DNA from 4 places in the Ciceribacter sp. L1K23 genome. Region 4 is predicted to be linked to each of the others. Evidence: predicted binding sites of a transcription regulator. Region 4 holds the regulator's gene; each other region holds the start of a gene.

Region 1 (7,977 bases), 2.7 Mb from region 4:
AAACCGCAAACACCGCTGGTCGACATCCTCGACGTGCTGGCGCGGCAACCCGGCACGATCGGCGTTGTTGACAACGGATCGATCATCGGCACGATCAGCGCCAATGAAGTGATAGCAGGGCTGACGCGGCACAGGCGCAAGGAACCGGTCTGAGACCGGTTCCGCGCACTTCTGTGCCGGGTGGCCGGGAACAGGATGATGGCTGACAAACCTTCCGTGATTCGCGAAACGGACGAGGACGCGAGGCGCCTGGCGCGAACATTGGTGCGGGCGGCGCGTTACGTGGCGCTCGCAGTCGTCGATCCGGAAACGCATTTTCCCTCCGTCAGCCGCGTGCTGGTCGCAACAGACAGCGACGGCGTGCCGGTCATTCTCGTATCGAACCTGTCGGCCCACACACGCGCGCTCTCAGCCGACAGCCGCTGCTCGCTGCTGGCCGGAGAACCCGGCAAGGGTGATCCCCTCGCCTATCCCAGACTGACCGTCCAGTGCCTTGCCGAACCGGTGGACCGTGACAGCGACGTACACGCACGTCTTCGCGCCCGCTTTCTTGCCCGCCACCCCAAGTCGAAGCTCTACATCGACTTCCCAGACTTTCGCTTCTTCCGGTTGGTCCCGCAGGGCGCAAGTCTGAACGGCGGCTTTGGCCGTGCATACATTTTGCCCGCCGACGACTTGATCATTGCAAACTTTGGACAGGCGGAATTTGCCGGTGGGGAGGCCGAGACACTGCAAGAATTAATGGGGGACCTACCCGATCTCCCGGCAGTACTGGCAGGGCACCTTGGTGGCGACAACGCGCTGAAATGGCAGGTCTGCGGCCTTGATATGGCCGGAATCGACCTGATTTCCGGGGATTTTGCCCTCCGGTGGGAGTTTAGCGCCCCCTGCCACAACCTTAGGGACATTAAATTAGACTTATCTAAATCAGCATACCCGATACCTTAAATTTAGGCATATACAATTTTTAGCCGCTTGGTACACTTTCGGGCATTCGTACTACGCTGATTGCAAGCGGTTCGCCCGCGTGGGCAACCGGTTTTTAGGGAAGAATGAGCTTATGAACACCAAGACTTTGACCGAACAGTCGGCAGCCGCTGCCGGCCTTCTTTCGGCGATGGCAAACCCCAAGCGGCTTATGATCCTGTGCAGCCTGGTCAAGGGCGAGGTGCCGGTCGGCGTTCTCGCACAGCAGGTCGGCCTCAGCCAGTCGGCGCTCTCCCAGCACCTGTCGAAGCTCAGGGCCCAGAAACTCGTCAAGACGCGTCGCGACGCGCAGACAATTTATTATTCCAGCAATTCGGAGTCCGTCATCAAGGTTCTTGAGACGCTGGAAGACATTTATTGCCAGACAGAGGCCAGCCGTTCCGCCGCCTGATGATAGCGCTGCCATAAAGGCAGACAGCAGGCGGAAGAGCGGTCCAAGACTACCAGGCCAATGGTGTCGCGGCTTTTTGGATGACGTTATATGCAAGAGAGACTGGCCGGCGGATCCTCGATCCGCCGGCTTTTTCGTTGCCGAAGCTCAACTGCCGACGACGGCCTGGTCGTTGCGGCTGAGAACGATGAGCGAGGGCCGGGCCGGCATACCGTCGGCAAAGTCCGGCCAGAGCGTGCCGATGTCGGCGATCGACGTGGCATCCTCGTTGTCATCCATCCGCAGCTCACCGGGATGCTGGATCGAGATGAACACCGACGTGCCGTCGGGCGTAAAGGTCGGCGAGCAGCATTCGGACCCGACCGGCGGGATGTAGAAGAGCTTCGGCAGTGCCCGCCCCTCGCCCTCCGTCTCCATCACGTAGAGCGCATCGGCAATGCCTTCCGGCGGCGGACCGTCGGTCGCGACCCAAAGGCGCCCGGCCGGGTCGACCGCCAGATTGTCGGGATCGGTGAACCAGCCGTTGGCGGTCGTCGATGCGTGGAACATCGCGCCGTCCTCCGCCACCGCGGGATCGCCGCAGAGCACGAAGACGTCCCAGCGGAAGGTCTCGGCGGCATAGTCGGGTTTGTCGCCTACATCCGGCGGCACCAGTTCGAGGAGGTGGCCGTGCGGGTTCGGCCCGCGCGGATTGGCGGCATTAACCTGCTCAGCTTCATCGCCCTCGCCGGCCGCCAGCCGGTCCTCGTTCTCGGTCATCGCCACATAGAGCTTGCCCGTCTGCGGATGCACGACGAACCCCTCCGGCGCATCCATCGGCGTCGCACCCAAGAGGTCGGCAGCCGCGCGCGTGTTGAGCACCACGTCGGCCTGGCTTGCAAAGCCCGCCTCGGCCGTCAGCGGCCCTTCGCCGGCGATGAGCGGCAGCCAGCGCATCGTGCCATCGCTCTCGAATTTCGCCACCGACAACGTGCCCTCATCCAGCAGGTCGCGGTTGGCTGCGCGGTCGGTCGGGTTCCACGGATCGCGGGTGACGAAGCGGTAGAGATATTCGAAGTCGTCGTCGTCGCCCATGAACACGACGACGCGTCCATCCGGGGCTACGGCGCATTGCGCGCCCTCATGGGTGAAGCGTCCGAGCGCCGTGCGTTTGACCGGCTTTGCCGATGGATCGAGCGGATCGATCTCGACCACCCAGTCGAACCGCATCCACTCGTTCGGCTCGTCCTCGAAGCGCAGCCGCGATTCCAGGCGGCCGGCGGCATAAATGTCGTTGTCCTCCTCGTCCCAGCCCTGTCGCTCAACCAGTTCCTGGTTCGGCAGGACGGTGTAGTCGCCGGCGAAGACGTCCATCGCACCCTCTTCGCCCGACAGCATCGTGCCCCAGGGGGTGATCCCGCCATTGCAGTTGGAGATGGTGCCGAACACGGCCCGGCCTGTCGGATCGGCCTTGGTCTTCAGCCGGTCATCGCCGGCCGCCGGTCCCGAGATCGCCATGTCGGTGCCCATGTGGATGCGGCGGTTGTAGGAACTGTCGAGCACCACGGCCCATTTGCCGTCGGTGCGGCGGACCTCGAAAATGCTGAGGCCGACGCTCGCCATGATGGCGCGGATTTGGTCGTCCGTCAGCGTGTCGCGGTAGTCCTCATCGGTGAGGCCGGGAAACATCAGGAAGGGCGAGGCATATTCATGGCTGACGATCATCAGGCCGTTGTCGGCCGTCGCAGCACCATGCGGCAGCGGCATGAAATAGGTGAAGTCGTTGTTGTAGCCGAACTGGCGCTCGGCCGCCTTGCCGTCGAGGGTGGCGAGATCGAAGGCCGGGCTGTCGGGGAAGAGCGCGTCGCCCCAGCGGATCAGCACCTGCCGGTCGTAGCCCTCCGGCCAGTGATCGCGATCGTCACGCACGCGCTCCAATTCCTTGAAGGACAGCGAACCCGCAGCCGCCGCGGCAGCCGGCTGCGAGGAGAGCAGCGGTGCAAGCGCGACACCGCCGAGGCCGGCGACGAGGCCCTTGAGCACGGAACGGCGGCGGATGCCCTCGTTGAGGATGGAACAGTAGCTTTCTGCAATCTGGCGGCGCGGATTGGGACGCGCGCGCGTCTTCTGGCGGTCTGACATGATGCCTCCGAAAATTGACTGATATCAAGGAATGAATGAGGGAATGCACGTGCGCCCCAAGGCGTACGCCTCCTCCAAGAAGGGCCGATGACAGGGCACCACGGTTACCCTTTTTGGACTCGACCGGTACGAGTTGCCGGCGCATGATCATCACCGCCAGACAGGCAATCCATGACGTTTGCTGATGCCGCCTTGACGGCCCCAAGCGCCCTGATAATTTGAGCAAGCGCTCAAAATATCAGGCATGATTTGCCGCCAACAACCGGGGTTCGGCCGCCCGTCACGCAAATGGCCTGGAGAGATTTCGATGTCCAACCGTCTTACGTCCACGCCCAACGACCTGCGCGCCTTCTGGATGCCGTTCACCGCGAACCGGCAGTTCAAGAAGGAGCCGCGCCTTTTCGTCGGCGCCAAGGATATGCATTACACCACCCATGACGGCCGTCAGGTGCTCGACGGCACCGCCGGCCTCTGGTGCGTGAACGCCGGCCACTGCCGCCCCATGATCACCGAGGCGATCCGCGAGCAGGCTGGCGAACTCGACTACGCGCCGGCCTTCCAGCTCGGCCATCCGAAGGCCTTCGAGCTGGCGAACCGCCTGATCGACCTCGCCCCCGACAACATGGCGCATGTGCTCTACACCAATTCCGGCTCGGAATCGGTCGAGACGGCGCTCAAGGTGGCGCTCGCCTACCAGCGCGTGAAGGGCCAGGGCTCACGCACCCGCCTCATCGGCCGCGAGCGCGGCTATCACGGCGTCAACTTCGGCGGCATCTCGGTCGGCGGCATCGTCTCCAACCGCAAGATGTTCGGTACGCTTTTGACCGGCGTCGACCACATGCCGCACACCCACCAGCCGGGCAAGAACGCGTTCTCCAAGGGCATGCCCGAGCATGGCGGCGATCTCGCCGACGAACTGGAGCGCATCGTCACCCTGCATGACGCCTCGACCATCGCCGCCGTCATCGTCGAACCCGTTGCCGGCTCCACCGGCGTGCTGATCCCGCCGAAAGGCTATCTGCAGCGCCTGCGCGAACTCTGCACCAAGCACGGCATCCTGCTGATCTTCGACGAGGTCATCACCGGCTTCGGCCGTCTCGGCGCGCCCTTCGCGGCCCAGTATTTCGACGTCAAGCCCGACATCATCACGACCGCCAAGGGCCTGACCAACGGCGTCATCCCGATGGGCGCGGTCTTCGTGACAGCCGAAATCCACGACGCCTTCATGACCGGCCCGGAACACATGATCGAGTTCTTCCACGGCTATACCTATTCCGGCAACCCGATCGCCTCGGCCGCCGCACTCGGCACGCTCGACACCTACAAGGAAGAGGGCCTGCTGACCCGCGCCGCCGACATCGCGCCGTACTGGGAAGAGAAGCTGCATTCGCTGCGGGACTGCCCGAATGTCATCGACATCAGGAACCTCGGCCTGATCGGTGCGATCGAGCTGAAACCGATCGACGGCGAACCGACCAAGCGCGCTTTCAACGCCTTCCTGAAGGCCTATGAATCCGGCCTCTTGATCCGCACAACCGGCGACATCATCGCGCTCTCGCCGCCGCTGATCATCACCACCGAGCAGATCGACGAACTCTTCGACAAGCTCCGCAAGGTGCTGATGGCGAATATCTGAGGACATCGCCGTCCCGAGACAGAAGGCCGCTCTCCAGCGGCCTTTTTTCATGCTTCGTTTTTGTCTAAAGCAATGATGGGGAGCAACAAAATAACCCAAATGGCGCCAGAACCGGCAGAGATCGGTCGCGCCGACCCAAGGAGACGGACATGAAATTTCACCTTCTCGCCGGCGCGGCCGCTGTCGCGCTTTTCGCCGCCACACCCGCCGCTTATGCCGACATCACCATCGGTATGGTCGCGCCGCTCACCGGACCGCTCGCCGCCATCGGCGCGCAGATCAAGAACGGCACCGAGACGGCCATCGAGGAAATCAACAAGAAGGGCGGCGTCAACGGCGAGCAGCTCGTGCTGAAGGTCACCGACGATGCCGGCGAGCCGAAGCAGGGCGTATCGGCCGCCAACCAGCTGGTTGGCGAAGGCATCCGCTTCGTCGTCGGCCCGGTGACCTCGGGCGTATCGGTCCCGGCGTCCGCCGTCTTCGCCGAAAACGGCGTGCTGATGGTCACCCCGACAGCCACCTCGCCGGAACTGACCGCCCAGGGCTTCTCGACCGTATTCCGTACCTGCGGTCGCGACGACCAGCAGGGTGAGGTTGCCGCGAAATACGTGCTCGACACCTACAAGGACAAGAAGGTCGCGATTCTCAACGACAAGGGTCAGTACGGCAAGGGCCTCGCCGATGCCTTCAAGGTATCGCTGAACGCAGGTGGCGTCACGGAAGTGTTCAACGACGCGCTCAACGCCGGAGACAAGGACTTCGGAGCGCTCGTCACCCGCCTGAAGTCGGAAGGCGTAGAAGTTCTCTATTTCGGCGGCTATCATCCCGAAGCCGGCCTGCTGGCCCGCCAGATGAAGGATGCTGGAATGAGCGTGCAGCTGATCGCCGGCGACGGCCTGTCGAACAGCGAATACGTCACCACCGGCGGCGATGCCGCCAATGGCACGATCTACACCAATGCCGCGGACGCCCTTAAGAGCGCCGACAGCAAGGCCGCAGCCGACGCGCTGACCGCCAAGGGCATTCCGGCCGAGGCCTTCACGCTGAACGCCTATGCCGCCGTCGAAGTGATCGCCGCCGGCATTGCCAAGGCTGGCTCCGCCGAGGATGCCGAAGCCGTTGCCGCAGCGCTGAAGTCGGGCGAAGCCATCCCGACCGCGATCGGCGCCGTGACCTACGGCGAAACCGGCGACCTCACCTCGCAGAGCTTCGCCGTCTACAAGTGGGAAGACGGCAAGACCGTCTCGGTCGACTGAGACCGACGAACATCGTGCCAACTAAGGAAGCGGCCGGAAATGGCCGCTTCTTCATTTCCATGGGATGCCCGGCCGCATCCTAGAGGCGCGCCAGTTCGTCCGCCGTGTAATCAGACGCAAGCGCGATGTCCTTTTGCGCCTCCAGCGCCGCGAGCCGCGCCGTCAATCCATCCCGCACATGATGGTAGGCGTCGACGCCAAGCGTAAGCCGAAGCGGCGCGTCCTCGCGTTCCGTCGAGGCGATGATCGCGTCGACCATGCGGACCGGGTCGCCGGCGATCACCCAGTCACCGCTCTGGGCGGCCGCGATGAGTGCGCGGGGCGGCGTGCCGTCATAGGCGTCCATTGGTTCGGACATCACAATACCGGCGCCGAAGTTGGTGCGCGTTGCGCCAGGCTCGACGATCGTGAACTGAATGCCGAATCCCCTCACCTCCTGCGCCACGCTTTCGACGAACCCCTCTATGCCCCATTTGGTGGCGTGGTAGAGGCTGAAGCCCGGATAGGCGATCTGGCCACCCTCGGATGCGACCTGCAGAATGCGCCCGCCGCCCTGCGCCCTGAGCCGCGGCAGCAGCGCCTTGATCAACCGGATAGAGCCGATCAGATTTGTGTCGATGATCTCTTTCATCTCGACATCCGATGCCTCCTCGGCCGCACCGAAAACGCCGTAACCCGCATTGCTGACCGCAAAATCGACACGGCCGAAAGCGTCGAAGCTCTTCGACACGGCGGCCTCGATCGCCGCGCCGTCGCGCAGGTCGAGCGTGACGATGAGAAGCCGGTCGCCATGAGCGGCGGAAAGATCGGCAAGCGTTTCGGGTCGGCGCACAGTCGCCGCCACGCGGTCGCCGCGCTCCAGAAGCTTTTCGGTGAGGATACGGCCAAATCCGGAATTGGCGCCGGTGATCATCCAGGTCTTCATGACGTTCATCTCCTTGTGTCGACGTCCTGACCAGATAGATAGCAGCTGCTCTTTGTTGCAATTATCCCTTGAATATCGCATGACTTGCTGAATAATCACCAGCAATGACAGAGCCATCCCTCAGCGACCTCAAGGTCTTCGTGGCCGTTGCCACGCATCGCAGCTTCCGCAAGGCCGCCGACGAGATGGGCGTTTCGCCCTCCACGCTCAGCCACACGATGCGGTCACTTGAAACAGACTTGGGTGTACGACTCCTGAACCGCACCACGCGCAGCGTCGCCGTCACCGAAGCCGGCGAACGCCTGCTGGCACGCCTCTCGCCGGTGCTGATCGACCTCGCCTCGGCGCTGGACGAGGTCGACCCTTATCGCTCGACACCGGCCGGCACCGTCCGTATCAACGCCGCCGCCGGCGTGGTGGGCCTGCTCGTGCGCCATGTCGTGCCGGAAGTCCTGAAACGCCACCCGCAGGTCTCCGTCGATATCGTCAGCGAAGGGCGGCTGGTGGATATTGTCGAAGGCGGATTCGATGCGGGCGTCAGGCTCGGCGAGACCGTACCGCGCGACATGGTCGCCATTCGGTTCGGACCCGAGGCGCGGTTCATCTGCGTTGCCTCGCCGGACTATCTCGCCCGCGCCAGCACGCCCGCGACACCTGAAGA
Region 2 (7,977 bases), 2.6 Mb from region 4:
TGTTCGCCGTCGAGCGACTGAAGCGCGGTGAGCAGAATGAGTGTCGCGAACGGCAACCATTGCCAAGCGACGATGACGATGATCGAGAAGAGCGGATATTGGGCGAACCAGTCCACCGGCTGCAAACCCAGCCAGCGGTTGATATCGGCGAGCACGCCGTAGCCCGGGTGCATGATCATATTCTTCCACACCAGCGCCGCGACCGGCGGCATAACAAAGAAGGGCGAAATGATCATGATGCGCACGATGCCCTGGCCGAACATCGGCTGGTCGAGCAGCAGGGCGATGGCGATGCCGCCAACAACGGTGATAAAAAGCACGCCGCCAACAATCAGCAGCGTGTTCCAGATCGACTGGAAAAACGCGGGGTCGGTGTAGAAAAACCGGTAATTGAACAGGCCGGCGAAGCTGACGTTTGCCGGGTTGAGGAGATTGTAGTTCTGGAACGAGAACCACAGCGTCATCGACAGCGGCACGATCATCCAGATCAGAAGAAGGGCGACGGAAGGCGCCATCATGAGACGGGCAAGCGTCCGGGTGTTTTGCGTAGCCATGGGTAAAATCTCTTCCTAGAGGCCGGCGTCTTCCGTAATCGGGCGCTGCGGCTCGTCTTTCCAGGCGGGACTGTATCCGGAATTGATCCGCGCGGGCCACCGATCCGCTTTATTTTGGGGTGCCGCCCGGGCCTCGGCCCGGACGGCTCTTTCGGGAGGAGAGCCTTACTTGATGTAGCCGGCGCGGGTCATTTCGCGAACCGAGACCTGCTGGGCCTGGGCGAGCGCGTCGTCAACCGACATCTGACCTGCAAGGGCTGCCGAGAAGAGCTGGCCGACCGTGGTGCCAAGACCCTGGAATTCCGGGATGGCCACGAACTGCACGCCGACATAAGGCACCGGCTTGACCGTCGGGTTCTTCGGGTCGGCGGCGTTGATCGAGTCGAGCGTCATCTTGGCGAAAGGTGCAGCCTTCTGGTATTCCGGGTTCTCATAGAGCGAGGTGCGGGTGCCCGGAGGAACGTTTGCCCAACCTTCCTTGGAGGCGACCAGTTCGGCGTACTGCTTGCTGGTTGCCCAGGCGATGAACTTCTCGGCTGCTTCGACCTTCTGCGAGCCGGCCGGGATGGCGAGGTTCCAGGCCCAGAGCCAGTTGCCACGCTTGCCAAGACCGGTATCGGGAGCCAGAGCGAAGCCGACCTTGTCGGCAACGGTCGAGTCCTTCGGGTTCGTCACGAAGGAAGCCGCCACAGTGGCGTCGATCCACATGCCGCACTTGCCCTGCTGGAACAGCGCCAGGTTCTCATTGAAGCCGTTCGACGATGCACCCTGCGGGCCGGCGTCGTTCATCAGCTTGACGTAGAAGTCGAGCGTGTTCTTCCATTCCGGCTGGTCGAACTGGGGGTTCCAGTTTTCGTCGAACCAGCGGGCGCCGAAGGCGTTGGACGTGGCCGTCAGGAAGGCCATGTTCTCGCCCCAGCCGGCCTTGCCGCGAAGGCAGATGCCGTTGATGTCGTTGGCGCGGTCGGTCATCTTGCGGGCGGCGTCAGCCACGAATTCCCATGTCGGGGCATCGGGCATGGTCAGGCCGGCCTTCTCCATCAGGTCCTTGCGGTACATGATGAACGAGGATTCGCCGTAGAACGGAGCGGCATAGAGCTTGCCGTCATCGCCGGTCAGACCCGAACGAATGGCCGGCAGCAGATCGTCGACATCATAGTCGGCGCCGAGGTTGTCGAGAGCGACAAGCCAGCCCTGCTTTGCCCAGATCGGAACTTCATAGGTACCGATGGTCATGATGTCGTACTGGCCACCCTTGGTGGCGATATCCGTCGTGACGCGTTCGCGCAGGACGTTTTCTTCCAGCGTGACCCATTCAACCTGGATGTCGGGGTTGGCCGACGTGAATTCCGACGTCAGACCCTGCATGCGGATCATGTCGCCATTGTTCACGGTCGCGATGGTGAGAGTTTCGGCAGAGGCCATTCCAGCCAGTGCCAGTGCCGAGCAGGCGCCCAGCAGAATCGTCTTGAAAGTCATAACTTCCTCCCAGAAGAGAAATGAGCATTCGCTTTGCTCATGGGCAATTACTCACTTTTGCCGGTGAGAATGTCAATGCGGAATCAATGCTGCGCTGCCGAAAAGGGCAGTCAAGCAATTGATTAAGAAACGATAAATGTGTGTGAAGGGGGGTCAGTCTTGCAGCAGGAAGCGTGCTGCATCCTCATCGGTAATGAGGGCGTTGATGTGCCGGCCCCTGAGAGCTGCCCTGATGGCAACATGCTTGCGGCGGCCTCGTGCCAGGCCGATGACACAGGAGGTCTCGATTGACGGCAGCGGCAAACTGGCGATCCGTTCGTTGACGGGATTGTCGACGAGCGCACCGTTTTCGTCGAACATCCAGCCGCAGATTTCGCCGATGACACCGGCGGCCATCAGGCTCTTCACCTCGTCCGGATTGAGGAAGCCGTCGAGCAACAACGGTGCCTGTGGATCGACTTCGCCGACACCGACGAACGTTACGTCGGCCTTCGCGCCGAGCGCCAGCGTCGGTTTGACGAGCGCCTGCTGATGGAGCAGGTCACGTTCGGCCTTGGACGAGACAATAACCGGCAGCGGCATCGGAAAATGCCGCGCCTTGATGGCGTCGGCCATCGAGAAGATGACGTTGTAATAGGCAGCGGAGCCGTCGGGGCTGATGTTGCCGGTCAACGAGACGATCCGGTGCTGCGGACACTCCATCGGCGACAACTGGTCGACGGCAGCGCGCAGCGTTCGACCGGTACCGATGGCGATGATCAGTGGGTCGGTCTGTTTCAGCCAGCGCTCAAGTTCCGCCGCACCAGCTTCCGCGATACCGGCATGGCCGCCGTCAGAGCCCGGTGCGCTGGGCGTGACCTCGACCTGGCGCAGATCATATTTGTCCCTGAGGGCCTGGGCGAGCTCAATGCATTCGGCGATGGGATGGTCGAGGCGGACCTTGATCAGTTTCTCCGCGATGGCAAGCGAGACCAGCCGCTGGGCGCTCTGGCGGGAGATGCTCATGGCGGCGGCGATCTCGTCCTGCGTCTTGCCGGCAACGTAATAGAGCCAGCCCGCGCGTGCGGCGTCGTCAAGTCTTCCGGTGCTGCCTATGCGTCTTGCCATGATCTCCCCTCGGTCGAATTTGGTAGCGGCGGCGCCAAGGGGTGTCAATCAGAACCGGCGGTTTGCCCAGTGTGACAATCAGCGTACCGAAATTCGGCTGGCCGGGGCTTGTCAAGCGGTAGGTCGGGTTGCATGACAACTTACTGAACAGCAAGAATAAGGACACGGACAATGTCGGCACCCGTCAACCAGTTCAAACGCGACATCCAGGAGGGCAAGAGGCTGTTAGGCCTCTGGACGGCGCTGGCAAGTCCGCACGCGGCAGAGATCTGCGCAGGCTCGGGATTTGACTGGATCCTGATCGACGGAGAACACGGGCCGAACGATATTCCGCTTCTGACGCAACAGCTTGCCGCCGCCGCGCGTCATCCCGCCCATGCGGTCGTTCGCCTCCCCGTAGGCGAGACCTGGATGATCAAGCAGGCGCTCGACATCGGCGCGCAGAGTATTTTGATTCCGATGGTCGACACGCCGGAACAGGCACTTGAGATGGCGCGCGCCTGCCGGTATCCGCCCGATGGCGTGCGCGGTCTTGGCGCGTCGCTGGGCCGGGCGTCGAACTTCGGGCGGGTGCCCAATTATGTCGAAACCGCCAACGAACAGATCGCGTGTCTTGTGCAGATCGAGAGCCGGCTGGCAATTTCAAACCTTGATGCGATCACCAAGACCGACGGTGTCGACGGCGTGTTCATTGGACCAGCGGATCTGTCCGCTGATATGGGGTTTGCCGGCAGTCCGCGTGCGCCGGAAGTTGTGAAGACGGTTGTCCAAGCTATTGGCCGTATCCGTGAACTTGGTAAGCCGGCGGGGATCATGACGACGGATCAAAACCTGATCGACAAGGCAATCGAGGCTGGCGCAAATTTTGTGGCGATTGGTAGCGATGTCGGTCTGCTGGTCAAGGCCGCAGCCGATCTGGTGGCTCCGTACAAATCCACGGCGGCAACGCCTTCAAAACCCTCGCTCTACTGACGGTTATTTTTCATTTAGGAGAAACGCATGGCAAAGATGATCCATTCGATGATCCGTGTTCTGGAAGAGGCGCGCTCCGTTGAATTCTACCGGACGGCATTCGCACTAGACATCGCCGAGCGGCTCGACTTCGAAACCTTCACGCTGATCTATCTCAGCAATCCCGAGACGGAGTTCGAGCTCGAACTGACGGTCAACAAGGGGCGGGACGAGGCCTACGACCTGGGCACCGGCTATGGCCATCTCGCCGTCAGCGTCACCGATCTGGACGCGGAGCACCGGCGCATGGACGACGCGGGTTTGGCGCCCGGCAAGATCGTGGAGTTCAACCGGGACGGTTCGCTGTTTGCCCGCTTCTTCTTTGTCACCGATCCGGATGGCTACAAGATCGAGGTGCTGCAGCGTCACGGGCGCTTCAAGTAAACCATGTTCAGCGTTAGTGCCTAAAGGCGGCTATCGCCCGCGCCTTTTCCCGGGTTTTGTCCATGGCACGGCGTATGCGCGCTCTTGCAGGGCTGACCTCAACGGGATGCGCGACGCTCATGGCATTGCCGCGCCATTCGAAACCGTTGCCGAACCAAGCCGCGAACCAGAGTGCCGGCAAAGCGATGTCGCGGGCGAGCAGCGCCAATGGTGTCCAACGGTCGAGCGGCCAGCGATAGGCGCGGATCAGCGCCAGCTCTATACTGTACCAGGCAATAGCGTATGCGGCGGCTGTTACCGGCGACCATAGTCCCAGCGCTGCGGCCGTGCCGGCGGCGAGGATCGGCAGCAAGCCTCCGGCCAGCAATTCCGGCACGAAGAACAGCACGAAGGAATCGCGTCGCAGTCGGGCCCAGCGCAACTGCCGACGCCAGATGCCGCGCCAGTCGCGGTGACCGATCGGCTGCGGGAAGGGCTTCTCCACCAAGCGAACATTGAGACCTTCGCCCCTGACGATCTTTGTCGAAGCAGCATCCTCCGCCACTTCGGATGCCAGACGTTCGATGCCGCCATGGCTGTCCAGCAGGCCGCGATGGAGCATCATGGTCTTGCCCTGCGCGAAACCCAGACCGATTTCGTCGGCGACCAGTTGCCACCGGGCCTGGTAGCTGTTGAGCCAAGCGCATTCGACCTCGGCCCAGAAGCCCTCCGGATCCGAGCCCACAGGCGGGGAGCAGACCATGCCGGTGCCGGGCAGCCAGCGCGCGAAAAGGCGTGCAAGGTAATCGCGCGGCATCAGCACGTTGCTGTCGGCCATCACGATCCAGGGATAGCGGGCCGCCTTCCAGCCCTTGACGAGATTATTGAGCTTCGGGTTGACGCTGACCCGGTCGTCGCCGGTCAAAATCCGTGCGGGTATATGCGGGTTCCTCTCGATCACACGGCGCGCAACGGAGATCGCCGGGTCCGTTTCGGATGCTACGCAGAAGACGACCTCGTAGGGAGAAGGCCAATCCAGCGCGAATGCCGATTCGAGCGTGCGCTCCAGGTTGTTTTCGAGGCCGCAGATGGGGCGGAGGATACTGACCGGAGGCTGCCCCTGGATCGAGGGGCCAGCCTCGTGGCTCGTCGCCCACGCTCGTCGTATCGCCAATGCCGAACTCGTCATTTGCACCGCGCCGGTCGCCAGGCAGAAGAGCGTCAGTCCATCCATGGTCATGTTCCCGATTCCGCGCTGTTTCGGGCGCGATAGAACGCATATTCGGAGACAGTTTTATGACAGACCGAACGCCTTTGTCGGGACTGCGTTCCCGCGTGCTCGCTTTCTGAAGGCTCTGCCGTTTGGGACTGTCCGTTCAGATGATGCCAGGTGGAAAAGCCTCGCTTCGGGTTGACACCGTCGACGGGTCGCCTTCAATCGACAGCCCATTCATGAAACGGTGATCCGCATGACTGCCGACGTCAAACTGGAAGAAAGCTGGAAACGGGAACTCGGCGGCGAGTTTGCCAATCCGTACATGCAGCAGCTCCGGGCGTTCCTCGTCGAGGAGAAGGCGCATGGAAAGACAATTTTTCCCAAGGGTTCCGAGTATTTCAGAGCTCTCGATCTTACTCCCCTGCAAGAGGTCAAGGTGGTGATTCTCGGGCAGGATCCCTATCATGGTGCGGGCCAGGCGCATGGACTTTGCTTCAGCGTCCGTCCCGGCATCAGGATCCCGCCGTCACTCGTCAATATCTACAAGGAGTTGCAGTCCGATCTCGGCATCCCACCGGCCCGGCACGGGTACCTAGAGCACTGGGCCCGGCAAGGCGTGCTGCTGCTCAACAGTGTTCTGACGGTGGAGGAAGGTCGCGCCGCCGCGCATCAGGGCAGGGGATGGGAGCGCTTCACCGACGCGGTGATCCGGCTGGTCAACGAGCGTTGCGACAACGTGGTCTTCATGCTTTGGGGGTCCTACGCCCAGAAGAAGGCCGCCTTTGTGGATCGCTCACGCCATCTGGTGCTGAAGGCACCGCACCCGTCACCGCTGTCCGCGCAAAACGGCTTCTTCGGCTCCGGCCACTTTTCCAAGGCAAACGCGTATCTCGAACAGCACGGCAGGGTGCCCGTGGATTGGCGTCTGCCGGAGACGCCAGAGATGTCCGAGGCCAAGTGAGGTCACCTTCGCCTGTCACAGCTTTAGATATGCGCCCCGTCGAAAGCGGTGCTTTCTCCGACGTCCTGCCAGACGGGACGCTTGTGCCGCCTTTTGGCGAGCCAGTCCTCATAGGCGAGAAACATGTCCAACCTGCGTTCGCCGAAACCCGGTAGAGAGCTCAACGAGAACGGAAGTGGAGAAAATGGATTGCCGCGATGATAGGCGTGCAGTTCCGCGCGGATTGTATGTTTCGGGCTCGTTGCTCTCGAATGAAACGCATAGGTGTCGGCTACTACAATGGTGTTTGCGGGGACGGTAACTTTCTGCGGCGTGAAATCACCCAGCGCTTGCAGTTCCTCCGGCGAGATACGGAACGACCCGGAAGCATGGTGCTGACGATCGTCGTGATGCGCAGCCAGACTTTGGCGGTGTTCCCACTCCAGACGCTCAGGGGTTAGATGGTGGGAACCGGGAACGAAGACGAAAGGGCCGTCATCCGGACCAACGTCCTGGAGGAAAAGCCACGCCTTTGCTGTCGAGTGAAATGTGTCAGCGTGAAGGGTTATCTGTGGGTCAGCCTTTTTCACGGCCGGCTCAGCGATCACTGTCTGGATGAAGTAAACGGGTTCACCGGGAAGGCCGGCGACGTAGCGGATCAGCGGTGCGAAGGTCTGCGGAGCGGTAAAAGCCTTTAGATCCGGTATTGTCGACAGGACATTTGGGCCGAGCGGGATCATTCTGGTCACCGCCTGCCCCTGTCGCATTTCCCGTGCCGGAAGGGGGGTGGAGTGGAGGGTTTCGACCAGCCGTTCGAAAACTTCCCGCGGCAGCGCGTTTTCCCGGATGACATAACCGTCGCGATCGAATGCCTGACGCTCATCGTCACGGACGGAGGGCGCGAGCCATTTGCGTCTTCTTGCCGCCATGTCGGCTGCCAGTTTGACGCGTGCGCGGTGAAGGCCGCGTTCGTTGAGGCCCGGACTGCCTATCACCGGGTTGGTTCTGAACGATTTGCTGCTTCCCAAAACTGCCATGGTCCAAAGCGGATAACGCCACCACTGGCTCGCAATAGACGTTCTCGACATTTCCCCTCCAATGGTGATGTGCAAGACAACTTACAACGCCTGCGGTGACAGCATAGTTGCACTATTGCGAAAGAAAAGAGCAGGGTTGCGCACCATGAGAGAGGCTTTGCAAAAGCGATGACGGTTGCAGTCGAGAGCTTGAAATTCCCGGCGCCGCCAGCCAATCTGTTTTTCCCGATGATAAAAGCCGGATTTTTCAGTGAAAAGCGTTTTCAACCC
Region 3 (7,977 bases), on a different contig from region 4:
ACGCTCGTCCAGAGAATTCGCTCGGTCGAGGCGCAATGCGGACGACCGATCGGCATCCTTGCCGACCTTCAGGGACCGAAGCTGCGCGTGGGAAAATTCAAGGACGGCAGCGTGGAACTCGTTCCCGGCCAAACCTTCACGCTCGATAACAAGGACGAACCGGGCGACAACAAGCGCGTGTTCCTGCCACATCCGGAAATCCTTGAGGCTGTGAACGCCGGCGACAGGCTCCTGATTGACGACGGCAAGCTGCACCTGAAGGCAGAAAAGGCCGATGGAAAGAGCATCGTCTGCACCGTTGTGTCAGGCACCAAGATTTCCGATCGCAAGGGCGTCAGCCTGCCTGATACAATACTGGCCACCGGTGTGCTGACCGACAAGGACCGTACGGACCTTGATGCGGTATTGGCGACCAACGATATCGACTGGGTGGCGCTCTCCTTCATCCAGCGCCCGGAGGACCTTGCCGAGGTTCGCAAGATCGCCAAGGGCCGCGTCGGTCTGATGTCGAAGATCGAAAAACCCCAGGCCATTGACCGTATCGACGAAATCATTGCCCTCTCCGACGCTCTGATGGTCGCACGCGGCGATCTCGGCGTCGAAATGCCGCTCGAGCGGGTTCCCGGTCTCCAGAAGCAGTTGATCCGCGCATGCCGCCGCGAAGGCAAGCCGGTGGTCGTTGCGACCCAGATGCTCGAATCGATGATCACGGCCCCCGTTCCGACGCGTGCGGAAGTCTCCGACGTCGCGACCGCCGTCTTTGAAGGTGCCGATGCGATCATGCTGTCGGCCGAATCCGCCTCGGGCCAGTATCCGGTCGAGGCGGTAGCGACGATGGCGTCGATTGCGTCGACGGTCGAACGCGAGCCGCACTATCCGGGCATCATCTATGCCCAGCGTGCCCAGCCCGAAGCGACGGGTGCCGATGCCATCTCGCTTGCCGCCCGTCAGATCGCCGAGACGCTGAAGCTGCAGGCGATCGTCTGTTACACAGCATCGGGCAATACCGGTCTTCGCGCCTCGCGCGAGCGCCCGGAAGTTCCGATCATCGCGCTGTCGCCCATCATTCAGACGGCCCGCCGCCTGTCGGTGGTCTGGGGTCTGCATTGCGTCGTCTCGGACGAGCCGACCGATCTCGACGACATGGTGAACCGCGCCTGCCGGATCGTCGCTCAGGAAGGCTTTGGGAAGCCGGGCGATCGCATCATCATATCGGCCGGGGTGCCGCTGGGAACCCCTGGAGCCACCAATATGCTGAGAATTGCCTATATCGGCACGGATGGGCTGAGTGGCGTCTGAGGCGTGTGCGGATGTTTTGAGAAAAGGGCGTCGGGTCTCAGTCCGGCGCCCTTTTGCTATTCCGCGTCGCCGCTATCCTGGCTTCCGCCTCCAGAGCCAACCGGGGCAAATCGCGCTCACGACCAGCGATCTTTTCCAGCGCGGCGATAGCAACATCGGTGACGACGTAGTCCGGTTTGTGGCCCAGTCCCTTGATCCACAGCAGTTCCGAACCAGCGATATCGCGTTCCAGGCCGCGCGAATGGATTTCTTCAAGGACGATATCGTCGCTGTCTCCGGTGATGATGACGGTCGGTGCTTCAATCTCCCGATAACGTGGAGCAAATTTCTCGACATAGTCATGCAGGCTTGAAACGTCGATTGCGTTCCAGCGGAACACGTCGGGGCGCAGAACCAAAGCCGCGCCTGTTTCCTCGATGTAACGATCCGGTCTTGGGTTCGGAGCAAAGACGTTAACGGTGGCCGTGTCCAGTCGCGCCATACCGGCGTGAAGCGCTATGGCATACGAAAACAACGGACCCACAACAGGTGTTGATGCGAGGTCATAGTACCAGTCCACGCCGCCGGGCCAAGGATGGGTGGCCGGCGACAGAAAAAGCAGACCGGCCGTCTTGTCAGGATGCAGCACCGCGAAGCTTGCCGCGATCGCGCCGCCGAACGAATGGCCGACGATGATCGCCCGCTTGATACCCAGCTTATCCATCGTGCGTGCTAGCGCGTGGGCCTGGCCATCCGGACGTGCGTTTTCGGCTCCACCCCAGTCGGAATAGCCGTGGCCCGGACGATCGATGAACAGCAGTTCGGCGCGGCCTTCCAGCGCGGAACGGAAGGCATAGGCCTGATCACGAAGGTTGCCGCTGGCGCCGTGGATGAACACGATTGGCGGTAGGTCGGGTGATGGTCCCGCCTGCAGGTGAAGCACGTTCATATGCATGTCGCCGATATCGATTCGAGTTCCGATATTCGGCCAACGCCGCTCCAGCTCCTTGGCGCGCCAGGCGGCAATGCCGGACGACAGGGCGAGAGCCATTGCGAGAACGGCACCGGTTATAATGGACAATGAAGAGAATGACACGATGTGCGGCACCTGACGGCGAAAGGATACCGCCGTGAAGATAGGTCAGATGCGGTTTCCAGCAAGCTTTTCCGAAAGGTTCGTTACGGCTTCCTGCGCCTGCCGGTCCGACGGGTAGATTTCGAGGTAGCGCTCCCAAGCGCGCAAGGCCATTTCCTCGCGACCCGATTCGGCAAGGATAGCGCCCATTCCGGCCAGCGCTCCGAAGTGACGCGGTTCCAGGGTCAGAACGTGATTGATGTCGGACATGGACTTGCTGAACGCGCCCATCGAAAAATGCAGCGTAGCGCGTTTGTTCCAGGCGCCGACGAAGTCGGGCTTCAGGGTGATGGCCTGATCAAGGAAGTCGAGCGCCGCGGCGTTCTTTTCCTTCTTGATGGCGTCATCCGCCCACTGCATCAGCAGATTGACCGTGGCGCTGTCCGAACGGCTCCAGAGCGTGGACAGTCGCGCGGCGATGCTTTGGGCGCTGTCGGGGTTTCGCTGCCGCTTTAGGTCGACCAGAAGACGCTCCACGCTATCCGCGGTCGTCATCTCGTCGGACATGACCGCCGGTGGCGAGGCGGATGCCGCCTCCTCGTCCTGCGCCGTCGCCGGCATGGCAGGAATCAGTCCCAGCAGAAGAATCGGCAAACGAAAAAAGCGCATGCGAACTATGATAGTTCGCCTGCGCCGTGTTTCAAATTCAAAACTTCGCTATCAACAGACGTCGCGGATGTCCGTACGTCGTCGACCTCAGCCCTGGCGGGCCTTGAAGCGCGGGTTCTGCTTGTTGATGATGTAGATGCGACCCTTGCGGCGGACCAGACGGTTGTCGCGATGACGGGCCTTCAGTGCTTTCAGCGAATTCTTGATCTTCATTTTACCGATCCGCGAGGGTTGCCGACGAACCTGCGATTCGCCGAGAGTCTTAAACATTCAAAAGCGCGCCGCGGGGCGCGCTCTTCTTGGGTTGGTGGCAAATACTCCGAGCAAAGCCCGAATGTCAACCGCCGGGGCGACTTTTCAGCCGCATTCGGCAGAAAATCCCGTCATTTCAGCTCGGTGACATGGCCCATCTTGCGGCCGGGACGCGCTTCGGTCTTGCCGTAAAGGTGCACCAGCGTGTTCGTCCGGGAGAGCCATGCGGGAACGTCGGCGATATCGTTGCCGATCAGGTTTGTCATGACGCAGTCGGAATGTCGCTCGGTCGCTCCGAGAGGAAGGCCCGCCACAGCGCGAATGTGTTGTTCGAACTGAGATACGACACAGGCCGCTTCCGTCCAGTGACCGGAATTGTGGACGCGTGGCGCAATCTCGTTCGCGATCAGGCTGCCGTCCGGCAGGACGAAAAACTCGATGCCAATGACACCCACATAACCCAGCCCAGAAAGAAGTTTATCGGCGGCGGCACGGGCCGCTTGTTCCGTAGTGGGGGTGATCCTTGCCGGCACGGTCGATGTATGGAGTATGCCGTTGCGGTGGACGTTTTCGGCCACGTCGAAACAGACTATCGATCCGTCCGTTCCACGCGCGGCGATAACCGAGACTTCGCGCTCGAAGGGCACAAAGCTCTCAAGAATAAGCGGAACGCCACCCAATTCCGCGAAAGCTCCATCCGCTGCGTCGCCGGCACGAAAAACCTTCTGACCCTTGCCATCGTATCCCATGCGGCGTGTCTTGAGCACGCCTTGGCCGCCAAAATCCGCGAGAGCAGCAACGAGTCCGTCCTGGTTGTCGACGGCCCTGAAATCGGCCGTCGGAATGCCGACGCCGTTCAGGAACTGCTTCTCAGTCAGGCGATCCTGGGCGACCTCAAGCGCTTTTGCAGGAGGAAACACCGGGCGCTCCTCGGCAAGCTTATGTGCGGCTTCGACCGGAACGTTCTCGAATTCGTAGGTAATAATGTCGCAGGACCGCGCCAGTTCGGCGAGCGCCGAGGGATCGGTATAGCTTGCGACGATCTGGCGGTTCGCAACCTGAGCGGCTGGGCAGTCTGCCTGCGGCTCAAGGATCATTGTCCGAAAATTGAGACGGGCCGCTGCCATAGCGAGCATTCGCCCGAGCTGGCCGCCGCCGATGATGCCAATCGTGGTCTGCGTCATGGTGCCTCGTCCACCGGATATTCGGCGACGGCCGAACTTTGCCGGTCAATCCAGTCGTCCAGCCGTTCAGCGAGATCGAGGTCGGTAATGGCGAGAACCCGTGCTGCCAGCAGCGCCGCATTGACCGCGCCGGCGCGCCCGATCGCCAGCGTTCCGACCGGGATACCGGCCGGCATCTGGACGATGGAATAGAGGCTATCCATTCCGGACATGGTCTTCGACTGGACGGGAACGCCAAAGACGGGGAGGGGGCAGAGGGATGCAACCATCCCCGGCAGATGGGCTGCGCCACCGGCGCCGGCGATGATCACCTTGAAACCCTCTTCGCGGGCCTCCTTGGCGAAGGCGTACATCCGGTCGGGTGTCCGATGGGCAGAGACGATCCGGGCCTCGTAGCTGATGTCGAGCGCCTCCAGCGTGTCGGCGGCATTCTTCATCGTTTCCCAGTCAGACTGGCTGCCCATGATGATGGCAACGGGCGGACGCTCTTCGCTCATCGTTGCTGCCCTTTCCTCAGGCGATGATGTCGGGGATGATCTGATCTTCGAGCTTGCTCATCTTGTCCTTGATGCCGAGTTTCTTCTTCTTCATGCGCTGGATTCTCAGCGCTTCGCAGCCGACCTGGATCATGGCATTGATCGCGGCATCGTAATCCTCGTGCTCCTGGCGCAGCCTTGCGAGAGCGAGCCTGATATCCGCCTGTTCCTGGTCGGGCATGGTTTTGTCCCCATTCGAGCATGTCACGCTGTTTTCCGGCGTGCCGAAGATTCGCGCAAGCTCCTATCACCAATTAGCGGTAACGGGAAGTTATCCGTATTCCGGAAAATGCCGTTCATAAGGTGCATTTTGGCCTTCGACAAAACACATTGTTCGTGTCACATTACTTTCGCAAAGCCTGAAACTCCCGCGGTTGATGGCGGGAGGTAGGCGACAAGGAAGGACGTGACAAATGACCATACAGGCTCATCTTGAATCGCTCGCCAAGAAGCATGGTGCTCTGGAGGAAAAGCTGAACACGGCGCTCGCTTCGCCCTCCATCGACGACCAGCAAATCGCCGAAATCAAGCGTAACAAGCTGCGTATCAAGGATGAGATGGAACGTCTGAGGGCATCGACCCGCCACTGATCATCGTTCCGACATTGTCAGTACCGTGCCCCGGGGACCATTGCGGTTCGCGGGGCTTTGTTTTTTCAGGACCAGAATTGGTCCAGCCATAGGTTCATGCCGTCGAAGCCCCGGTTGTTGACGGAGTAGATCCGCCGTGTCCCCTCCGATATGACCGTGACAAGACCGCAATCGAGCAGCGCCTTCAGGTGTTGCGACACAGCCGGGCGGCTGATGGGGAGGCCCTTTGCCAGGTCGTTGACGGTTTTGGGCGCGCGCCGAAGTTCTTCCAGGATGTGCCGGCGATTCGGGTCGGCAATGGCTGCGAAGACATCGGGATTGCTCATGTGGAAAAGCCTAAGCGAAACTTTGGTGACCGGCAAGCGGGTTGTGCGTTGCAGCAACCTGCAATCGACTAAAGACCGATCCCGTCCCAAAGCAGTTTCAGGCCGGCGATAAGCGCCATTCCGTACATGAACGGGTAGAAAATCGCCGGCTTCATCATCTTTACCAATTGCGCGCCGGCCAAGGTCGAGACAAGCGCGACGGGCAGGAGGAAGAAGGACAGGGTCAGATTTTCCGTGTCCAGTTCGCCAAGGGCGAAATAGGGGATGACCTTGATCAGGTTTACCAGCGCGAAAAAGCGCACGCTGGCGCCGGTGTAGCTGCGTGGGTCGAGCTTCAGCGGCAGGACGTAGATCTGAAACGGCGGTCCTCCGGCGTGGGCGACGAAACTCGAATAACCGCACACTGTCCCCCAGAAGGTGGCGAGGACACTGTTGTGAGAGCGGGCGGCAATTTCATTGCCCCGGTGCCTGACATAGGTCTCGGCAACGAAACGTAGGACGAACGCCACCGTGATGAGGCCGAGGACAAGCCTCATGGCATTGGCGGACACGTAGCTTGATGTAGCCCAGCCCAATCCGATTCCGAGAATTGCTCCCGGCAACAGGATAAAAAGGGTGCGGCGATCGTTGTACTGCCGCCATGCCCAGAGTGCGACGGCATCCATGACCAGGAGAATCGGCAGGAAAATTGCTGCTGCCTGCATCGGCGGCACAGCGAGTGCCATCAGCGGGACGCCAACGAGAGCGAAGGCGCCACCCAGACCGCCTTTGGAAAGCCCCACGACGGCGACGGCCGGAATGGCGACCAGAAAAAACTCGAATGATGGCAGCATGGGTTTCTGTTGATCCTTTGACCGCACCGGTCTATCGAATTTCCAACAGGGATGCGAGCCCCACGGTATGAAGCACGGGGGCCGCCGAAAGGAATGAACACATGACCACAGCTGACAATCGATGCCGTCTGGTACTCGTGCTGCCTGACATGGCCGATGCCGTGGAGCGTGCGCGAGTGCTTGGCGATGCCCTCAAGGGCGGCGATGTCGCATCGGTGATCGTACCCAAGTACGACCTCGACGATCGTGTCTTTCAGGAGCATGCGGAGAAGCTGGTGCCGGTCATCCAGGATGCCGGAGCTGCTGCGTTGATCGTCAATGACAGTCGGGTCGCGGGACGGGCGAGGGCTGACGGGCTTCATATCGAGGGAAACCAGGAGGCACTGGCTGAGGCGATCGAGAAGCACACGCCGAAGATGATCGTTGGCGGTGGCACCGCCAAGGAACGGCACGCGGCCCTGGAAATCGGGGAATTGCAGCCCGACTACATCTTCTTCGGCAAGCTCGACGGCGATATCAAGCCGGAGCCGCATTCCAAGAATCTGGCATTGGCGGAGTGGTGGGCGTCGATGGTCGAAATCCCCTGCATGGTCATGGGCGGCACGGATCCCGAGTCGGCGCTCGCTGTCGCGGAGACCGGTGCGGAGTTCGTGGCGCTGGGCAAGGCGGTCTTCGCCGATCCCGCCCAGGCGTCCACGATCATCTCTCGTGTGAACGCCCTGCTTGACGAAAAAGCGCCACGGTTTGACGGTTGAAACGGCGCATGGCGTTTCGGGCACACCTCACTTCGGCACTCTTTGCATCGCTGATCAGCCTTGCAACGGCGGCGCTCGCGCAGGAGGGCGGCGGCGATGCCGTCAACCGGCCGCTTGAGGACGACGCGACGACACTTGACCGGACGGAACGTCCGGGAGCCGCTGAACCTTCCGGGGAAGCCTCCGATACACAGATACAAGGTTTGTCCCTTTACCAGCGCATGGGCGCCCCCTTGCCAGAGCCGCCGCCTGAGAAGCCTTATGACGGCCCGCTCGATGAGGCATATGGTGCCTTCCAGCGGGGACTTTATCTCACCGCGCTGGACAAGGCCTTGCCGCGAGCGCAACTGGGCGACCCGACCGCACAGACCCTCATTGCCGAAATGACCACAAGGGGTCTTGGCGTGAAGCGGGATCCGAAGGCCGCCGCCTTCTGGTACGGCCAGGCCGCCGCCGGCGGTGATCCAAATGCCATGTTC
Region 4 (7,977 bases):
CACGATTACTTCCGCCATACCGGCCCGGCCATGTCGCCGTTCAATGCCTGGACGCTGCTGAAGGGCATCGAGACGCTGCCGCTCAGGGTGAAGCAACAGACCGAGAATGCCGCGAAGATCGCCGATTTCCTTGCAAACCATCCGAAGGTCGCCCGCGTCATCTATCCGGGCCGCGCCGACCATCCGCAGGCCGATATCATCGCCCGTCAGATGACGGGTGGCTCGACGCTGGTGGCGATCGAGATGAAGGGCGGCAAGCAGGCGGCATTCGGCCTGCAGAACGCGCTGGAGGTCGTGAAGATCTCCAACAATCTCGGCGACGCCAAGAGCCTGATCACCCATCCGGCGACGACGACGCACAAGAACTTGTCGGAGGAGGCGCGCGCCGAGCTCGGCATTTCGAGCGGTCTCGTGCGCTTGTCCTGCGGTATCGAGGACAGCGAGGATCTGGTCGAGGATTTCGCGCGCGCGCTCGACAAGATACCGGGCTGACGGCATCGGACGGGCGAGCCTAGGCTCGCCCGGGCATGCTGCCTCACCGCTTCTTGCGCCGGGCTTCCTTGATTTTGGCCTGATCGTGTAGAATATGCTGATTGATCAGCGATGTGAGGTGAGCCCGAATGTATCGTGCCGTGACCCGCGACATAGAGGTCATCGTGGAGCCGTTTTATCTGGAGGAGCAATCCGATCCGGACGACGGCCGCTATGTCTGGGGCTACAAGGTCGTGATCGTCAACCATTCGCGCGAGCCGGTTCGCCTGGTGCAGCGCTACTGGCACATCACCGACCAGAACGGCCAGGTCGACGAGGTAAGCGGTCCGGGGGTCGTGGGCGAGCAGCCGCGGCTTCGTCCGGGCGACACCTACGAATACTCCTCCGGCTGCCCGCTCGACACGCCGTCGGGCATGATGTTCGGCCATTACCAGATGCAGACCGACGAGGGCCGTCTGTTCGAGGTGGCGATCCCGGCATTCTCGCTCGATACGCCGGGTCTCGCGCGCGTCCTGAACTGAGGCCGGCCGAACCGGTCAGGCGTTTTCCAGTTCCGACACCGGATAGGTGTAGGTGGTCGAGCAGAACTCGCAGGTGACGCCGATCGCGCCGTCTTCCTGGCTGGCCTCGATCTCCTCGGCCGAGAAGCCCTGCAAAACGCCCTTGATCTTCTCCCGCGAACAGCTGCACCGGTCGTAGACGCCGTTGGGCTCATAGACGCGAACGCCGCGCTCGTGGAACAGCCGGAACAGCAGTCGCTCGATTCCGACCTGCGGATCGGTCAGCTCGTCGGCATCGACGGTATCGACCAGCAGGCGGGCTTCCGCCCAGCCGTCGTCCTCGGCGTGATCGTTGTCGCGGTCATCGCCGTCGCCGCCATGCAGGTCCGGATGGCGCATGCGCTCCGGCGCCTCTGGCAGGAACTGGGCGATAAGGCCGCCGGCACGCCAGGCATGGCGCGGCTTGCCGGTCTGGTCGCGATCATAGAGTTCGGCGACGCCGAGGCGCACGCGGGTCGGGATCTGCTCCGACTGGCGGAAATAGACGCCGGCGATCTCCTCAAGCGACGAGCCGTCGAGCGGCACGATGCCCTGATAGGGCTGCATGAAGCTGCCCTGGTCGATGGTGAAGGCGAGAACGCCGGTGCCGAGCAGCTTTTCCGGAGAGGCTTCACCGGCCGCGACGGCGCTCGCGACAGCTTCCTCGTCGAAACGGGCGTAGGCGCGGACGTTCTCCGGCGTGGTGAAATCGGCGACCAGAAGATCGACGGGACCGTCGGTCTTGGTCTGCACCGTGAACTTGCCCTCGAACTTCAGCGAGGTTCCGATCAGCACCGTCAAAACGATCGTCTCGGCCAGCAGCCGTGCTACGGCCGGCGGATAGTCGTGGCGGTCGAGGATGCTGTTGAGCAGCGGTCCGAGCTGCACCGCGCGGCCGCGCACGTCGAGGCCTTCGACCTGGAACGGAACGACCCTGTCGTCACCGGCGAAACCGAATTCGCCAAGCTCTACTGTTCTGTCTGCCATGCTTTGGTAACTCCCGGCGCCACGGCGCCAAACGAAAAGGGGCTGGCACCCCAGATTTTACCGCACACATGGGGAACCGGCGCCAAAAGGTCAAGCGCCGGACCGTTTCCTAGGCACCGGTGTCAGATCGCGCCGAGGCACCAGGCGAGGATCGACTTCTGCGCGTGCAGACGGTTCTCCGCCTCGTCGAAGACGACCGACTGCGGACCGTCGATCACGTCGTCGGTGACCTCCTCGCCGCGGTGCGCGGGCAGGCAGTGCATGAACAGCGCGTCGGCGTTGGCCTTCTTCATCAGTTCGACGTTGACCTGGAAGGGCTGGAACACGTTGTGTCCGCGAGCCTTGTGCTCGAGGTTCATCGATACCCAGGTGTCGGTGATGACGGCATCGGCGCCGGCAACGGCCCGGTCGGCATCATGGCACAGCATGATCTCGCCGCCATTGTTCCGCGCCCAGTTGAGGATCTTGTCGTCAGGCTCCGACCCCATGGGCACCGCCATGTTCATCCGGTAGCCGAAACGCGCAGCACCCTCGACCAGCGAATGCAGCACGTTGTTGCCATCGCCGGTCCACGCGAGCGTCTTGCCTTTCACCGGGCCGCGATGCTCCTCGATGGTCATGATGTCGGCCATGATCTGGCAGGGATGGGTAAGATCGGTCAGCGCATTGATGACGGGCACAGTGGCGTGCTCCGCCATTTCCAGCAGGCGGTTGTGATCGGTCGTCCGGATCATGATCGCGTCCACGTAGCGCGACAGGACCTTCGCGGTGTCGCCGATCGTCTCGGCCCGGCCGAGCTGCATTTCGGTGCCGGAGAGAAACAGCGTCTCGCCGCCGAGCTGGCGCATACCGACATCGAAAGAGACGCGGGTGCGGGTGGATGGCTTCTCGAAGATCATCGCCAGCATCTTGCCGGCGAGCGGCTTGCCGGCCGTGCCGGCCTTGGTGTCGCGCTTGCGGCCGATCGCGTCGTCCAGCATCAGCCGGAGATCGGAAGAGGAAACAGCCGAGAGATCGAGAAAATGTTTTGGAGATGCCATTGGTCCACCCGTCAGCCCTGAAGGCTCTTCTTTTCATTCGCCGCCGTCAGGCTTTCGGCAGCCCGTTCGATCCGACGCAGGCCCTCGCGTGCCTCTTCTGCCGTCAGCGTCAGCGGCGGCAGCAGCCGGATGACGTTGTCGCCGGCCGAGACACTGAGCATGTGCTCGCCGCGCATGGCCAGCAGCAGGTCGGCGGACGGGCAGGCGGCCTTGATACCGAGCATGAGCCCCTCGCCGCGAATATCCTCGATCACATCGGGATAGCGATCCTTGAGCGCGGCAAGACCCTGGCGCAGCACCAGTGCCACATCCTGCACATTGCGCAGGAAGCCATCGGCGAGCACGACGTCGAGCACAGCGTTGCCGACAGCCATGGCAAGCGGATTGCCGCCATAGGTCGTGCCATGGGTGCCGGCCTTCATACCCGCGGCCGCCTCGTCGGTCGCAAGGCAGGCGCCGAGCGGGAAGCCGCCACCGATGCCCTTGGCGACCGCCATGATATCGGGCGTGATGCCGGCCCATTCATGGGCGAAGAGTTTTCCGGTCCGGCCGACGCCGCTTTGCACCTCGTCGAGGATGAGCAGCAGGCCGTTCTCGTCGCAGATATCACGGAGTGCGCGAAGGAATTCGTTCGGCACGACGCGGATGCCGCCTTCGCCCTGCACCGGCTCGATCAGTATGGCGGCGGTTTCGTCGGTGATCGCAGCCTTCACCGCGTCGAGGTCGCCGAATGGCACCTGGTCGAAGCCGGCGGCCTTGGGGCCGAAGCCTTCGAGATACTTGGCCTGGCCCCCGGCCGCGATTGTCGCGATCGTACGGCCGTGGAAGGCGCCCTCGAAGGTGATGATGTGAAAGCGCTCGGGATTGCCGCGCGCGAAATGGTAGCGTCGCGCGGTCTTGATCGCGCATTCCAGCGCCTCGGCACCGGAATTGGTGAAGAACACCTTGTCCGCGAAGGTCGCCGACGTCAGCCGTTCGGCAAGCTTTTCCTGGCCCGGCACGTCATAGAGGTTCGACAGGTGCCAGAGCTTGTCCGCCTGGTTCTTCAACGCCTCGACGAGATGCGGGTGCGCGTGGCCGAGCGAGTTGACGGCGATGCCAGCGGCGAAATCCAGATAGCGTTCGCCGGTCTCGGTCACGAGCCAGACGCCTTCCCCTCGCTCGAAGCGCAGCGGTGCGCGCATGTAGGTCTGATAGAGCGGGGATGCCTCGGCCATGGCGCGGAACTCCTTCGGCAGGCGGGGATTGAGACGGAGGGATGACAACCGGTTGGAAGTGCCGGAAATCAAAATGCCGCCTTGCGGCGGCGCCCGCACTATCTCCATTTCCTCCCTTGCTGTCAACAAAACACCGCATTCGCGGGCTTGTTGGCGAAGCGTGTGAGAAAACCCTCGCCAAGGGTAAAATTTGCTCTTGAAACGCGTCGGGAAGCAAGTTGGGGAAAACTTTAAAATCGATTCCCGATGATTCCGCCGACTCTTGTCACGGAGTCAGGCTCACACTAGGTTAATCGTCAATTACTAGACTGCATGCGGCGGAACTAGTCACCGACAGTATCGAAGTTATTTTTGTTTCGGAACCCTCCGAAGCAGCGGTGATGGATTCTGTCATCAATGCTACAGGCGGAGAGCAGGCATGAACTGGACGGATGAGCGCGTCGAAAGGCTCAAGAAATTATGGGCCGAAGGTCTGAGCGCGAGCCAGATCGCGGCGCAGTTGGGCGGAGTGAGCCGCAACGCGGTGATCGGCAAGGTTCACCGTCTCAACCTGCCCGGGCGCGTCAAGGCGGGTGGAACGAGTTCGGTCGCACGGGCGACGAAGCGTCCCGCCGCACCGCAGCGGTCCCAGACCTTCAACCCGCGTCCGGTCGCTGCCCGCCCGGCTGCACGGCCCGCCAACGCCCTCGTTTCGAAGGATGGCGCCGAGTTCGAGGGCGTCGAGGAAACCCGCTTCTCGCCGGCCAACGACGTGATCGTTCCGATCTCTAAGAAGCTGATTTTGACAGAGCTGACCGAGCGCACCTGCAAATGGCCGATCGGCGATCCGACCAAGGACGATTTCCATTTCTGCGGGTGCGAGGCCCTCGACGCATCGCCCTACTGTAGCTACCACGGCAAGCTGGCCTACCAGCCGGTGTCGGAGCGTCGCAAGCAGGCGCGCTGATCCGTCAGAATCCTGATTTTCAAAGGGCCTTCGGGCCCTTTTTCATGTCCGCATCCGGTCATGGAAAAGGCCGCTCTCGACGAGCGGCCTTTCGGGATGTGGGGATCGGCAGGCTTCAGGCTTCCATCGAGTAGCCGGCGCCGCGCACGGTGCGGATCACATCCTGCATGTTCGAGAAGTTCAGAGCCTTGCGCAGGCGTCCGACATGCACGTCGACGGTCCGTTCGTCGACATAGATGTCGTGACCCCAAACGCCATCCAGCAATTGCGAGCGCGAGAAGACGCGGCCGGGCGAGGCCATCAGGAATTCGAGGAGGCGGAATTCCGTCGGGCCGAGGCGGACTTCGCGGCTCTTACGGTGGACCCGGTGGGTTTCGCGGTCGAGCTCGATATCGCCGCAGCGAAGCACGCTGGAGAGCACTTCCGGCTTGGCCCGGCGCAGCATCGCCTTGACACGGGCCATCAGTTCCGGCGTCGAGAACGGCTTGACGACATAGTCGTCGGCGCCGGTCGAAAGGCCACGGACGCGCTCGCTTTCCTCGCCGCGGGCCGTCAGCATGATGATCGGCAGGCGCTCGGTTTCGGGTCGCATGCGCAGGCGTCGGCAAAGCTCGATGCCCGAGACCCCAGGAAGCATCCAGTCAAGGATAAGAAGATCCGGCACGCGCTCCTGGAGGCGAAGTTCCGCCTCGTCTCCGCGCAGGATCGTTTCCACCTCATAGCCTTCCGCTTCGAGATTGTAGCGCAGGAGGACGCTCAGGGCCTCCTCGTCCTCGACGACGGCAATCTTCGGCTGCATGTCTTCGTCCGCCCTGCTTATTCCGTGACCGCACCGAGCGAGGACGTCAGGTCTTCCTTAGGCCGTTCGCCCTCCGGCTGGGAGCCGGTGGTCATGTAGTAAATGGTTTCCGCGATGTTGGTCGCATGGTCTCCGCAGCGCTCCAGGTTCTTGGCGCAGAACAGGAGGTGCGTGCAGGTGGTGATGTTGCGCGGGTCTTCCATCATGTAGGTCAGGAGTTCGCGGAACAGCGAGGTGTAGACGGCGTCGATTTCGTCATCGCGGTCGCGGATCGACTTGGCCTTCTCGGCCGAGCGCGTCGTGTAGACGTCGAGCACTTCCTTGAGCTGAACGAGGACCAGTTCGCAGAGATGTTCGAGACCGCGGCCGAGCTTGCGCGGCACACCGGTGCCCTGCACCGCCATAACGCGCTTGGCGTTGTTCTTGCCCATGTCGCCGACGCGTTCCAGATCGTTGGCGATCCTGAGAGCACCGATGATCTCGCGCAGGTCGGCAGCGACCGGCTGGCGACGGGCGATGGTGACGATCGCCTTGTCGCCGATCTCGCGCTCGATGGCGTCCATGACTACGTCGTCGGAGATTACTTTCTGGGCGAGAGCGGCATCGGAATTCACGAGGGCGCGGACGCTGTCGGCGACCATCTGCTCCGCCATGCCGCCCATCTCGGAGATGCGCCGGATGAGGTATTTCAGTTCCTCATCGAAGGCCGATAAGATGTGTGTGGAAGACATTTTATGAGTTTCCTGTTCTTGAAACGAGCGCGTGAGGAGGATCAGCCGAAGCGACCCATGATGTAATCCTGCGTGCGCTGATCGTCCGGATTGGTGAACATCTTGTCGGTGTCGTTCTCCTCGACGAGTTCGCCGAGGTGGAACATGGCGGTGCGCTGAGACACGCGGGCTGCCTGCTGCATCGAGTGGGTGACGATAACGATGGTGAAATTGGTCCTGAGTTCGTGGATCAGTTCCTCGACCTTGGCGGTCGCGATCGGGTCGAGCGCCGAGCAGGGCTCGTCCATCAGGATCACTTCAGGGCTCACCGAGATGGCGCGGGCGATGCAGAGACGCTGCTGCTGGCCGCCGGAGAGACCGGTGCCGGGCGCGTCGAGGCGGTCCTTCACCTCGTTCCAAAGGCCGGCCTTCTGCAGCGCGGAGGCGACGATGTCGTCGAGGTCCGACTTCTTGCGGGCAAGACCGTGGATGCGCGGGCCGTAGGCGACGTTCTCGTAGATCGACTTCGGGAACGGGTTCGGCTTCTGGAACACCATGCCTACCTTGGCGCGCAGCTGCACCGGATCGACCTTCGGGTCGTAGATGTTTTCACCGTCGATCAGGATCGTGCCGTCGACGCGGCAGCTCGCGATCGTGTCGTTCATGCGGTTGATGCACCGCAGGAAGGTCGACTTGCCGCAGCCCGACGGGCCGATGAAGGCCGTCACGGAACGGGGGCGGATCTCGATGTCCACGTCCTTGATCGCATGCTTGTCGCCGTAGAACACCTGAACCTTGCGGGCCGAGATCTTCGTTTCATTCATGATTGCAGCTTTCGTCGTGGTCGTAGTGATTGTGGTCGGCATGTTACTCATCTGTCAGCCCCTCTTACCAGCGACGCTCGAAACGGCGGCGGAGAATGATTGCGATCAGGTTCATCAGCACCAGGAAGACCAGCAGCACGATGATCGCACCGGATGCCCGTTCGACAAAGGCCGGGTCGCCGCGCTGGGTCCAGTTGTAGACCTGGACGGGCAGCGCCGATGCCGGATCGAAGAAGCCCTCCGGCGGTCCGGCCGGATATTCGCGGACGAAGGCGACCATGCCGATCAGGAGAAGCGGCGCGGTCTCGCCGAGCGCCTGGGCCAGGCCGATGATCGTGCCGGTCAGGATGCCGGGCATGGCGAGCGGCAGCACGTGATGGAAGATCGACTGCATCTTCGAGGCGCCGACGCCGAGTGCGGCAT

What was found. The regulator PhoB, encoded in region 4, activates phosphate uptake and scavenging genes when phosphate is short. The targets are predictions, from matches to a motif close to TGTCATNNANCTGTCAT.
Region 1: J5J10_RS03085 (PhoX family phosphatase) is a predicted target of PhoB. The motif match lies at 3,576-3,592, and genes of this name have one in related genera.
Region 2: J5J10_RS03545 (ceramide glucosyltransferase) is a predicted target of PhoB. The motif match lies at 5,800-5,816, and genes of this name have one in related genera.
Region 3: J5J10_RS21190 (DUF465 domain-containing protein) is a predicted target of PhoB. The motif match lies at 5,332-5,348, and genes of this name have one in related genera.

Annotation. Positions count from the first base shown of each region.
Region 1 covers NZ_JAGRRC010000001.1:687,256-695,232, forward strand. The annotation lists gene choV (choline ABC transporter ATP-binding protein) at 1-153, shown strand, start outside; gene J5J10_RS03075 (pyridoxamine 5'-phosphate oxidase family protein) at 199-948, shown strand; gene J5J10_RS03080 (metalloregulator ArsR/SmtB family transcription factor) at 1,061-1,378, shown strand; gene J5J10_RS03085 (PhoX family phosphatase) at 1,526-3,499, opposite strand; gene J5J10_RS03090 (aspartate aminotransferase family protein) at 3,807-5,135, shown strand; gene J5J10_RS03095 (branched-chain amino acid ABC transporter substrate-binding protein) at 5,285-6,391, shown strand; gene J5J10_RS03100 (SDR family oxidoreductase) at 6,471-7,325, opposite strand; gene J5J10_RS03105 (LysR family transcriptional regulator) at 7,421-7,977, shown strand, end outside.
Region 2 covers NZ_JAGRRC010000001.1:771,273-779,249, forward strand. The annotation lists gene J5J10_RS03520 (sugar ABC transporter permease) at 1-554, opposite strand, end outside; gene J5J10_RS03525 (sugar ABC transporter substrate-binding protein) at 720-2,033, opposite strand; gene J5J10_RS03530 (sugar-binding transcriptional regulator) at 2,187-3,140, opposite strand; gene J5J10_RS03535 (HpcH/HpaI aldolase/citrate lyase family protein) at 3,312-4,112, shown strand; gene J5J10_RS03540 (VOC family protein) at 4,140-4,535, shown strand; gene J5J10_RS03545 (ceramide glucosyltransferase) at 4,549-5,754, opposite strand; gene ung (uracil-DNA glycosylase) at 5,984-6,691, shown strand; gene J5J10_RS03555 (phytanoyl-CoA dioxygenase family protein) at 6,715-7,758, opposite strand; gene J5J10_RS03560 (RidA family protein) at 7,958-7,977, shown strand, end outside.
Region 3 covers NZ_JAGRRC010000002.1:465,424-473,400, reverse strand. The annotation lists gene pyk (pyruvate kinase) at 1-1,299, shown strand, start outside; gene J5J10_RS21220 (alpha/beta hydrolase) at 1,337-2,329, opposite strand; gene J5J10_RS21215 (hypothetical protein) at 2,420-2,920, opposite strand; gene ykgO (type B 50S ribosomal protein L36) at 3,110-3,235, opposite strand; gene J5J10_RS21205 (5-(carboxyamino)imidazole ribonucleotide synthase) at 3,406-4,458, opposite strand; gene purE (5-(carboxyamino)imidazole ribonucleotide mutase) at 4,455-4,955, opposite strand; gene J5J10_RS21195 (DUF465 domain-containing protein) at 4,972-5,175, opposite strand; gene J5J10_RS21190 (DUF465 domain-containing protein) at 5,408-5,584, shown strand; gene J5J10_RS21185 (metalloregulator ArsR/SmtB family transcription factor) at 5,650-5,910, opposite strand; gene J5J10_RS21180 (sulfite exporter TauE/SafE family protein) at 5,979-6,743, opposite strand; gene J5J10_RS21175 (thiamine phosphate synthase) at 6,845-7,498, shown strand; gene J5J10_RS21170 (tetratricopeptide repeat protein) at 7,507-7,977, shown strand, end outside.
Region 4 covers NZ_JAGRRC010000001.1:3,342,949-3,350,925, forward strand. The annotation lists gene J5J10_RS16135 (O-succinylhomoserine sulfhydrylase) at 1-492, shown strand, start outside; gene apaG (Co2+/Mg2+ efflux protein ApaG) at 621-1,013, shown strand; gene J5J10_RS16145 (Hsp33 family molecular chaperone) at 1,029-2,018, opposite strand; gene argF (ornithine carbamoyltransferase) at 2,141-3,058, opposite strand; gene J5J10_RS16155 (aspartate aminotransferase family protein) at 3,070-4,275, opposite strand; gene J5J10_RS16160 (GcrA family cell cycle regulator) at 4,694-5,221, shown strand; gene phoB (phosphate regulon transcriptional regulator PhoB) at 5,337-6,020, opposite strand; gene phoU (phosphate signaling complex protein PhoU) at 6,038-6,751, opposite strand; gene pstB (phosphate ABC transporter ATP-binding protein PstB) at 6,793-7,554, opposite strand; gene pstA (phosphate ABC transporter permease PstA) at 7,619-7,977, opposite strand, start outside.